2 regions of the Micromonospora sp. WMMD998 genome follow, and region 1 is predicted to be linked to the other one. Evidence: riboswitches for the same ligand, from Rfam matches in the RefSeq annotation. Region 1 holds a riboswitch; the other holds the start of a gene.
What was found. Region 1 has a riboswitch for cyclic di-AMP ahead of O7619_RS13875 (C39 family peptidase). Riboswitches for the same ligand answer to the same signal wherever they lie in the genome.
Positions count from the first base shown of each region.

Region 2: another riboswitch for cyclic di-AMP. It lies ahead of O7619_RS06920 (hypothetical protein); the one in region 1 lies ahead of O7619_RS13875 (C39 family peptidase).

Region 1 covers NZ_CP120740.1:2,966,471-2,971,544, forward strand. The annotation lists gene O7619_RS13860 (acyltransferase) at 1-729, shown strand, start outside; gene O7619_RS13865 (hypothetical protein) at 808-1,158, shown strand; gene O7619_RS13870 (hypothetical protein) at 1,307-2,071, shown strand; cyclic di-AMP (ydaO/yuaA leader) riboswitch at 2,420-2,562, shown strand; gene O7619_RS13875 (C39 family peptidase) at 2,765-3,622, shown strand; gene O7619_RS13880 (hypothetical protein) at 3,687-4,238, opposite strand.
Region 2 covers NZ_CP120740.1:1,448,245-1,453,318, reverse strand. The annotation lists gene O7619_RS06940 (heavy metal translocating P-type ATPase) at 1-873, opposite strand, end outside; gene O7619_RS06935 (heavy-metal-associated domain-containing protein) at 909-1,115, opposite strand; gene O7619_RS06930 (metal-sensitive transcriptional regulator) at 1,195-1,494, shown strand; gene O7619_RS06925 (YibE/F family protein) at 1,502-2,800, shown strand; cyclic di-AMP (ydaO/yuaA leader) riboswitch at 2,955-3,086, shown strand; gene O7619_RS06920 (hypothetical protein) at 3,090-4,115, shown strand; gene O7619_RS06915 (carbonic anhydrase) at 4,178-4,831, opposite strand; gene O7619_RS06910 (helix-turn-helix domain-containing protein) at 5,004-5,074, shown strand, end outside.

The DNA of each region.
Region 1 (5,074 bases):
TACCTGTGTCTGCCGCTCGTGGTGCCGTGGCTGCGCCGGGCGCGTACCGGTGCGTTGGCGGCCGTGCTCGTCGCCGCGCCGCTGCTCATCCTGGCGCTCTGGCCGGGCCAGCACCTGGTGCCCGAGGACCAGCGGTGGTGGTTCACCCAGATCTTCCCGGTCACCCGCTCCTTCGAGTTCTGGATGGGTGCCGCCGCCGCCGAGCTGATGCGCCGCAACCGCTGGCGCGGCCCCACCCTGACCGTGGCGAGCGCGCTCTTCGTGAGCACCTGGGTGGTCGCCGCGCTGTGGATCCGGGCCGAGTTCTGGGCGGCGCTGCTCGCCGTGGCGTACCTCCTGGTCATCACCGCCGCGGCGGACGCCGACGTGCGGGGCCGGCGGACCCCGTGGCGCTCCCGCCCGATGGTCTGGCTCGGTGAGGTCTCGTTCGCGTTCTACCTCGTGCACGTGCTGGTCATGGTGACCGTCCTGCGGCTCACCGGCGACTGGGGCACCGGACTGCCCGGGTGGCGCGGCCCGCTCGCGGTGCTCGGCTTCCTGCTGCTCACCCTGGCGCTCGCCGCCGCCCTGCACCGCTGGGTGGAGGTGCCGATGATGCGCCTCCTCGGTCCGTCGCGCCGGGCCCGCCGCGACCGGGCCGCCACCGCGCCGGCCGTGCCCGCACCCCGGCCGGCGGCCGAGGACACCGACCGCTCGATCGAGTACGCCGAGTCGCGCCGGCCGGACTGACCGCTCCACCCTGTCCGGTGGCGGCGCGACACGCCGGGTGACGGTGCGTGGCGGCGGGATCGCGGGTAGTTTGTACCCGTGCTTCCGATCGCGCTCACCTGTCCCGTGTGGTGGGTGGCGCGCTGGGCCGCACGCATGCTCGCCAGCCTGGCCGTGGTCGTCGCCTGCTCGTTCGGCGCCGCCTCGTTGCCGGCTGCCGCCTCGTTGCCGGCGCCGGCCGGCTCGGTTGGCCCGGTCGCCGCATCGACGTTCCGCACCGATGCCGGCACGCGGGCGGAGCACGACGCCGCCACCGAGCGGCAGACCGCCTCCACCGGCGTCCCGGAGCCCGGGCCGGAGGGCGACGCCGTACGCCCGGCCGGCCAGCATCCGGTCCCGGCCGGTCAGCCGCCGGCGCCGGCCGGCCCGCGGGCCCCGCCCGCCCGCTGACCCGCCCGCTGCCCCGCCCCGGGCCGGTCCCGTCGCCCACCCGAACCTCACCCGCACCCGCCGCTCGGCGGCCCGGTCGCGCCCGGATCCCGGCCCCCGACCGGCCGTGCGGAATTCCCCGTCACCGTCTCCCGTGAGGTGCCCGCCGATGTCGCAGACCGTTCTCCTCAACTTCCTCACCGCGGTCCCCGAGGCCGCCGCCATCTGGTCGGCCCTGACCGTGCTCGCCCTCGTCCTGCTCACCGTGCTGGTCGCCCGCCCCGAACGCGACGGCGTGGTGGAGGCCGAACCCGACCCGGCCGACGTCGAGGCGCTGCACCGGGCCGACCTGACCCGGTACGCCGACGAGGTGGCGGTGGCCGCCGCCGGAGCCGCCCAGACCGCCCGGCGTCGCCGCGAGCGGTGGCTGGCCGCCCAGGACGAGGCGGAGCGCGCGTGGTCGACGTACGACGAGGCGGACTCGGCCGCCCGCCGCCTGGCCGGCGCCGCCGCCCTGCCCGAACCGAGGACGCCTCGCACCCCGTCCGAGTACGCGGCACGGGAACGCTGGCTGCGTCACGCCGCGATGGCGGCACACTGGCGGGGCGACCTGACCGCCCGCCAGCTCGCCGACGTGCTGGCCGGACGCAACGGGTGGGACCCCTGCCACCACCCGGCGGCGCAGGAGATCGTGCTGGCCCGGACGGTCCGCGACGGCCGCCGAGCCGCCTGGGAGACGGCCGCCGAGCGGGAACGGCTGGCGTGGCGGGACGCCGAACTGGCCGCCGAGTCGGCCCGGACGCTCGCCGCCGAGGCGTACGCCGCCGCGACGGCGCTGCGGCCCGCGCCGGCGTTCCGGGCCGCGCCGGCGACCCGTGTCCCGGTGCCGGCTCCGGTGCGCAGCGCCCGCTGGCGTCCGGCCCGCGTCGGCTGAGCGGCGCTCTCGGCTGAGCGGGCGGTCCGGGGTCGGGTCCTGCCGCGGCTGGGCGGCTGCCTCGGCCGAATCGTTACCGAACGCGGTGAGCCGGGTCACCGGTCCGCCGCGGCGGCGAAGCCGATGTCCCCGGTCGCCCCCGGCGCCCGTTTCTCCGCCCGCCGGACGTCCGGTTTCCGCCGGTCGGCGTCGACGGCACCCGTCGTCCCATTGAGTCACGTCGGTGACCGGCTGTGCCGAAATTGTAGTCACCGAACACGTTTCCGCAGGTGGGAGCGCTTGGCATGCGCCGTACCCATCGGTAGTGTCGGCGCGTCCGGTGCGGTTGTCGATCGCCGATGGCGTCGCCGCGCCGACCCGCCTAATCGTGCACACGAACCGGGGACCCACAGCAACACCGGGGTGAATCCGCGGAGCCCACGGCCCCGCGGTAGGGCGTACTTCCCGCCCGAATCCGTCAGCTAACCCGGTCGGCGGCCACGGAAGGAGCTACCTCCTCGTGCCAACCACCCCCCGACCATCCCCCCGCCTCCACGGCCAACGGGGGCCGGCGCGCGCCTGAGCGACGCGTACCCGACCCCTGATCCGCCCGGCATCCCGGGCCACCCAGCCGCGGCCGTCCAGCCCGTCAGCGTGCGTGAGTTCCCCCGCGCGCCGGGCCGGCGTGTGCCGCCCACCCCCGTGGAGGAATCCGTGAAGCACCACCTGAAGCGTCAACTGCGGCGGCTCGCGACCGAGCGCCCGTACCAGATCATCGCCGGTTCGGCGGCGGCCCTCGTGCTGGCCGGCGGCGCCGGCGCCACCCTGACCGCCACCGACGACGCCCCGGCTCAGCGGGACACCGCCGCCGTGGCGGAACTCGGCTCCCGCCTCGACGACGCCGTGACCCGGAGCGAGGCCCGGGTCGCACTCCCGTCGCCGAGCGCGTCACCGAGCGCCTCGCCGAGCGCGTCGCCCAGCGCCTCTCCGACGGCCTCGCCCGTGGCGAAGGCCGCGGCCAAGTCCGCCAACCCGGACACCACGCCGAAGGCCAAGCCGAAGCCACCGTCGAGCAAGGTGCTCGACTACGACTACCAGGCGCAGACCACCTACTACTACTGCGGCCCGGCGGCCGTGCGGAACGCGCTCAGCGCCGCCGGCATCGAACGCAGCCAGGACACGCTGGCCGTCGCGCTCGGTACCACCGAGATGGGCACCAACTCGGCCGAGGACACCACCCGGGTGCTCAACCAGCAGGTCAAGGGCAACCCGTACCGGACCCGCATGATCCCCGGCGCGGCCACCCCGGACCAGACCGACCGGCTCCAGGCCGACGTCGTCAACGCGGTCAGCAACGGCCGGGCGGTCGTCTCGAACATCGTCGGCGACGCCACCGACACCAACGGCGGCTGGCACTCGTTCCCGGGCGGCCACTATGTCGCCGTGATCGGCTACAAGAACGACGGCCGGACGGTACGGATCGCCGACTCGGCCGACCCGTCGCTGCCGTCCTACTGGGTCGCCACGACCGACCTGGCGAACTGGATGTCCACGCGCGGATACTCCGCCTAACCCATTTATCGAGTACGTGAAGGCCGGCACCCCGTTGTTGCAGGGTGCCGGCCTTCGTCTGCGCTTACTTGTTCCAGTGCTGGTTGACCAGGTCGGTGGCCTGGTTCTCCCACTGGGCGTAGGCGTCGGGGTACGCGGACACCTGCACGGTCTGGGCGGCCTCGGTCAGCGGCATGTCCTGCCAGCCGTCGACCTGCTTCAGGCCCTTGAGGAACGCCAGGGTCGAGTACTCCGGGTCGGTGATCTGCTCCGGGCTGCCCCAGCCGGAGGAGGGGCGCTGCTGGAACAGACCGAGGGAGTCGTGGTCGTTGGAGTCGCCGAGGTGGCCCAGGTTCTCCAGCTTCGACTCCTGCAAGCTCGTCGCGATGGAGATGACCGCGGCCCGCTCGGGCAGGCCGGCCTTCTTCGTCGCGGCGATGATCGCCTTGACGTTGGCCGTCTGCTCACCGTTGAGCGTGATGCTCGACTGCTTACCTTCGGCCTGCACGGCGACCGGCTTACCCGCCGTGGCGGCGTGGGCGGTGTCGGCGTGGGCGGCGATCGGACCGGCGAACACACCACCGGTGAACGCCAGACCAGCGATACCCAGGACGCTCTTACGCAGGATCGTGTTCATCAGGGGGCTCCATTCCGGGGGTCGACACACACACCACACGGGGGGTCGGGCGCGTGTGCAAGCACCGTCAGGCGCTCAAAGCTTTACGGGGGGGGTCCGGCGGCTTCGCGGGGCGGGGCCTCAACGCGGATGGCGCCGGGGTGACTGTGTAACGACCGGCTGCCCACCGCCATTCCCAGGGGGCAGGTCGGGCCGCGCGGCATGGTGTCGGCGCTGGCCTTCCTCGGTCGTTCACCGGGTTACAACGCCCCCACCCCCGCGACGATTCCACCGTCGGAGTGCCACCCACCACCCTCGAACCGGACACCCCACCCACCCGCGCACGGCGACCGGATCCCGCACACCGTCAAACACCCCAAGCCCACAACGGGAACGATGCGGGCGCCTCAACACACCCGACACACCCACCCCGTTCCACCCGCGCCCCGCCCGGGCCACGACTGGAACGTCAGGGGTGTCTCAACGCGCCGGAGACACCCGTAGCGTTCCACCCGTGCTCCGCCCGGGCCACGACTGGAACGTCAGGGGTGTCTCAACGCGCCGGAGACACACTGGCGTTCCACCCGTGCTCCGTCGAGCCGTGAGTGGAGCATCACGCGGGTGCCTCAGCGCGCCGTAACGACCCACCCCGCCGCACCAGAGAGGACCCGGCACCACGGAAACCGCGTGGTGGCTACCGTGGGCCGGGAAGAGGTCTGAGTCGTCCAAAGGGGCCGAGGCGGGTGCACGGCCCGATGACGACCTGCGCGAACATGACGCGGGTGCGCGACCGCCGGACCGGAGTCGCGCATCAGCGCGGCCCGCGCCGGCGCATGACGTCGTCCGCGTGTGACGTC
Region 2 (5,074 bases), 1.5 Mb from region 1:
CGCCGAGGTGCCCTCCTCGACCACGCCGTCGGTGGCGATCTTCTCCCCGGGGCGCACCACGAACCGGTCGCCGATCACGAGCTGGTCGACCGGGATCCGCACCTCCTGCCCGCCGCGCCGCACCGCCACGTCCTTGGCGCCCAGTTCGAGCAGGGCGCGCAGGGCGGAGCCGGCGGTGCGCTTGGCGCGGGCCTCGAAGTAGCGCCCGGCCAGGATGAAGACGGTGACGCCGGCGGCGGCCTCCAGATAGATGTTGCCGGCCCCGTCGCCCCGGGTGATGTCGAACCGGAACGGGTGGGTCATCCCGGGCATCCCGGCGTCGCCGAGGAAGAGCGCCCAGAGCGACCAGCCGAACGCGGCGAGCGTGCCGAGCGAGACCAGGGTGTCCATGGTCGCCGCGCCGTGCCGCAGGTTGACGAGCGCGGCCCGGTGGAACGGCAGCCCACCCCAGACCACCACCGGCGCGGCAAGCGTGAGCGAGAGCCACTGCCAGTAGTCGAACTGCCAGGCCGGGACCATGGCCAGCACGATCACCGGCAGGGTCAGCACGGCGGAGACCCACAACCGGGTACGCGGGCCGCGCAGCTCGTCCGCCGGCTCACCGGCCACGGTCTCGCGGGCCGGCGCGGGCGGCGGCGGCACCACGGCCGTGTAGCCGGTCTTCTCCACGGTCGCGATCAGGTCGGCCGGGGCGACCTCGTCGGCGTACCGGACGGTGGCCTTCTCGGTGGCGTAGTTCACCGTGGCCTCGACGCCGTCCATCCGGTTGAGCTTCTTCTCGATCCGGGCTGCGCAGGACGCGCAGGTCATCCCGCCGATGGCGAGTTCGATCAGATTCGGCGCGGTGGGCAGCGCCTTTCCCGTGGTGTTCATCGGTGCCTCCTGGGTTGCGCGGGTCCGTGGACCCGTCACGCCCCGGCGAGGTCGTAGCCGGCCTCGTCCACGGCGGCGCGTACGGCGTCCGCGTCAAGCGGGCTCTGACTGGTGACGGTGACCCGGCCGGTGGCCAGGTCGACCTGGACGTCGGTGACGCCCGGCAGCGCGGTCAACTCGGCGCTCACCGCGTTGACGCAGTGGCCGCAGGTCATGCCGTTCACCTGGTAGGTGGTGTCCATCTCGCCCTCCGATCTGATACCCCCTAGGGGTACACGCCGAACGTTAGCATACCCCCGAGGGGTACGCTATCCTCGGCGCATGACCACGCCGTCCACCCCGACCCGGGGCTACACCGCCAGCAAGGACCAGCTCCTCGCCCGGCTCCGTCGCGTCGAGGGCCAGGTCCGGGGGGTCGAGAAGATGGTCGAGGACGATCGCTACTGCATCGACGTGCTGACCCAGATCTCGGCCGTCCAGGCCGCGCTGGACAAGGTCGCCCTGGGCCTGCTCGACGGCCACGCCCGGCACTGCATGCACGAGGGCGCCGCCGAGGGCCGGGCCGACGAGATGGCGACCGAGATGATGGCCGCCGTGGGCCGCCTCATGAAGCGCGGCTGACCGGCCCGTGGGCGCCGACCACAGCCGCACCGCACCCGCGCCGCCGCGCGTACGCCGAATCCTCGTCGCGACCGTGGTGCCGCTGTTCGTGCTCACCGTGATCGCGGCGCTGGCGCTGTGGCCCCGGCACGGACCGGAACCGACGGCGGGCGCGACCGTGCCGCGCCACCACGGCACGGTGACCCGGGTGGTGACGGAGCCCTGCCCACCGACCCCGGAGGAGCCGACGGGCGCCGCCGGGCGGTGCGGCACCGTGACCGTCGCCGCGGAGCAGGGCCCGGACGCCGGCCGGCAGGTCGAGACGCCGATCCCCGACGGGCCGGGCGCACCCCGGGTCGAGGTCGGCGACGAGGTGATCCTGGTCGAGCTGACCGACCCGGCCGATCCGGCGGCCAAGAGCTACCACATCGCCGAGCACCAGCGCGGCACGCCGCTGATCTGGTTGGTGGCGCTCTTCGCCGCCGCGATCGTGGCGTTCGGCAGGTGGCGCGGGCTGGCCGCGCTGGGCGGCCTGGTCGCGAGCTTCGCCATCCTGCTCGGCTTCGTGCTGCCCGGGATCGGCGCCGGCCGGTCCCCGCTGCCGGTGGCGATCGTCGGCGCCGCCCTGATCATGTTCGTGGTGCTCTACCTGACCCACGGGATCAGCGCGCAGACGTCGGTGGCCGTGCTCGGCACGCTCGGCAGCCTGGTGGTCACCGGGGCGCTCGGCACGCTCGCCACGGCCGCCACCCACCTGACCGGCTTCGGCAGCGAGGACGCCACCACGCTGTCGATGTTCCAGGGCGACGTCGACCTGCACGGACTGCTGCTGGCCGGCATCATCATCGGCTCACTCGGCGTGCTCGACGACGTCACGGTCACCCAGGCGGCCACCGTCACCGAGCTGGCGCACGCCAACCCGGGGCTGTCCCGGCGGGCGCTCTACCGGGCGGCCACCCGGGTCGGCCGGGCGCACATCGCGTCCACGGTCAACACCATCGTGCTGGCGTACGCGGGCGCCTCGCTGCCGCTGCTGCTCCTGCTGGTCGCCGACTCGCGCCCGGTGGGCGAGATCCTCACCAGTGAGTTCCTGGCCCAGGAGATCGTCCGCAGCGCGGTGGCCACCATCGGCCTGATCGCCGCCGTACCGCTGACCACCGCGCTCGCCGCGGTCGTCACCACCGCCGGGCGGCGCGGGCCGGACGACGGACCGGCGCCGCCCGCGTCGCGGTCGCCGCGGGAGCGGGACGACGCGCTGGAGGCGCTCGGCGGGGCGTCCGCCGAGCGGTGGCCCGGGGACCCGAGGAGCACGCAGGCCGCATGGTGACACTCCGCAGCGTGACGGCCGGAATCAAACGCGATGCTGGTCACGCTGGGCAATGTCGAATTCTCGCGATTGGTCGGCTTCCGGACGTAGATCCCCGGTCGGGCTGTCGGGTAACCTCGCTGCCGGTCACCGCCGAAGGCACTCACCGGTGCCTGCGGTGCCGCCGCCCAATCGCCTCCGGGCGAGCCGGGGAACCAGGTACATGGGGTGAATCCGCGCGAGCGGTAGGGGCCACTTCCGTCCCGAACCCGTCAGCTAACCCGGTCGGCGGCCGACGGAAGGGAACACTGTGACGGCACCCCTGCGCCACTGGCTCACACCCGTGGTGGCCGTGCTCGCCTCGTGCGCCGTGCTGGCCGGGCCGACCCCGGCGACAGCCGCCCCGCACGCCGCCGCGCCCAACCCCTCGGGCCACGCGGAGGACGACGACCCGCCGCTCATCACCGAGGCGATCGACTCCGCCAACCGGGCGTACCTCCAGGCCAAGACGAAGCTGACCACCTCGCAGAAGCGCCAGAAGCTGCTGGCCGCCGAGGTGAGCGCGGCGGAGGCCGAGTTGGAGGCGCTCAGCCCGCAGGTCAACCAGATCGCGGCACAGTCCTATCGAACCGGTCGGATGGGCGCGATGGCGATGCTGCTGGAGAGCGACTCACCCGACTCGTTCGTCCGGCGGGCCAACGCCCTGGACGAACTCAACCTCTTCAACGCGCAGCGGCTCACCGCCATCAACGCCGCCAAGAACCGCGCCGAACAGGCCAAACTGGCCATCGACGCCGAGGTGCGCGAGCAGGAGAAGCAGGCGAACGCGATGGCCCGGGAGCGGGCCGAGGCGCAGAAGGCGCTGAAGCTCGTCGGCGGGCTGGGCTTCACCGGTGGTCTGGTCTCGGCCACGTCGAAGGTCGCCAGGGTCGGCCCCGGCCGCACCGCCGACGGCGGGTGGAAGTCGGAGTCGTGCAGCGAGAACGACCCGACCACCTCCGGCTGCGTCACGCCGCGCACGCTGCACGCCTACAAGGAGGTCAAGCGGGCCGGCTTCAACCGTTTCGTCGGCTGCTACCGCCCGGGCGGGCCGTGGGAGCACCCCAAGGGCAAGGCCTGCGACTGGTCGTTGCAGAAGAGCGGCTTCTCGCCGTGGCACAACAACGACACCCGCAGGTACGGCAACGAGGTGGCCGCGTTCCTCATCCGCAACGCCGACCGGCTGGGCATCTACTACGTGATCTGGAACCGGCAGATCTGGTTCCCGGCGACCGGCTGGAGTGCCTACAGCGGGCCGTCCAACCACACCGACCACGTGCACATGTCGCTGCTCTGACGCCACACCGACGCACGAGAAGGGGCCGCCCGCGGGCGGCCCCTTCCGGCTGTCCGGTGCGGTCAGCCGGCGAGCGCCGGATCCGCCGGCGCGGCCGGTGCGGGCAGCGGGGCCGGGGACTGCGCCACCGTCCGCACCTCGCCGCCGCTGAGCCGGTAGGACATGCCGACCACCGCGCACGCCCCGCCGGCCACCCGCTCGGCGAGGACAGTCGATCGGGCCAGCAGGTTCTCCACGGTCTGCGCGATGTGGACGTCGATGATGCCGTCGAGGTCCTCGACCTCCTGCCGGGCCGCCCGGAGCAGGCTGGGTGAGACGGCGTCCACCACCGCGCCGAGGTGCCCGGTCGGGGCGGCACCGGTGCGGACCGCCTCCCGGGCCGCCTGGACCGCGCCGCACGAGTCGTGCCCGAGCACCACCACGAGCGGCGTGCCGAGCACGGTGACCGCGTACTCCACGCTGCCGAGCACCTCGGGACCGGCGGTGTGCCCGGCGGTGCGTACCACGAAGAGGTCGCCGAGACCGCGGTCAAAGATGATCTCGGCGGCGAGTCGGGAGTCGGAGCAGCCGACGATCACCGCGAACGGGTGCTGGCCGTCGGCGACCGCGGCCCGCCGCCCGGCGTCCTGGTTCGGATGCTGGGGCGCACCGGTGACGAACCGGTGGTTACCGGCCCGCAGCTCGGCGATCGCCTCGTCAGGAGTGGTCAGGCTCATTGCTGCTCACCTCGTGCTCGCACGGAACGACCGGGCCGGCCGGCGGTGTCGGCCTCGCGACCCACCGTCACACGCCGCCGGAAGGCACGTCAAGATTTCGTGATACGTGTTTCATACGTTGCCGCTCCGGCCCGCACCACGGCCGAAGCGCCGGAGCCGGGAAGGCCATACGATGACCACCATGGCGACCACACCAGGCGAGGACGGGAGCCGCCGGAACTGGACCTTCCTCACCAACCACGG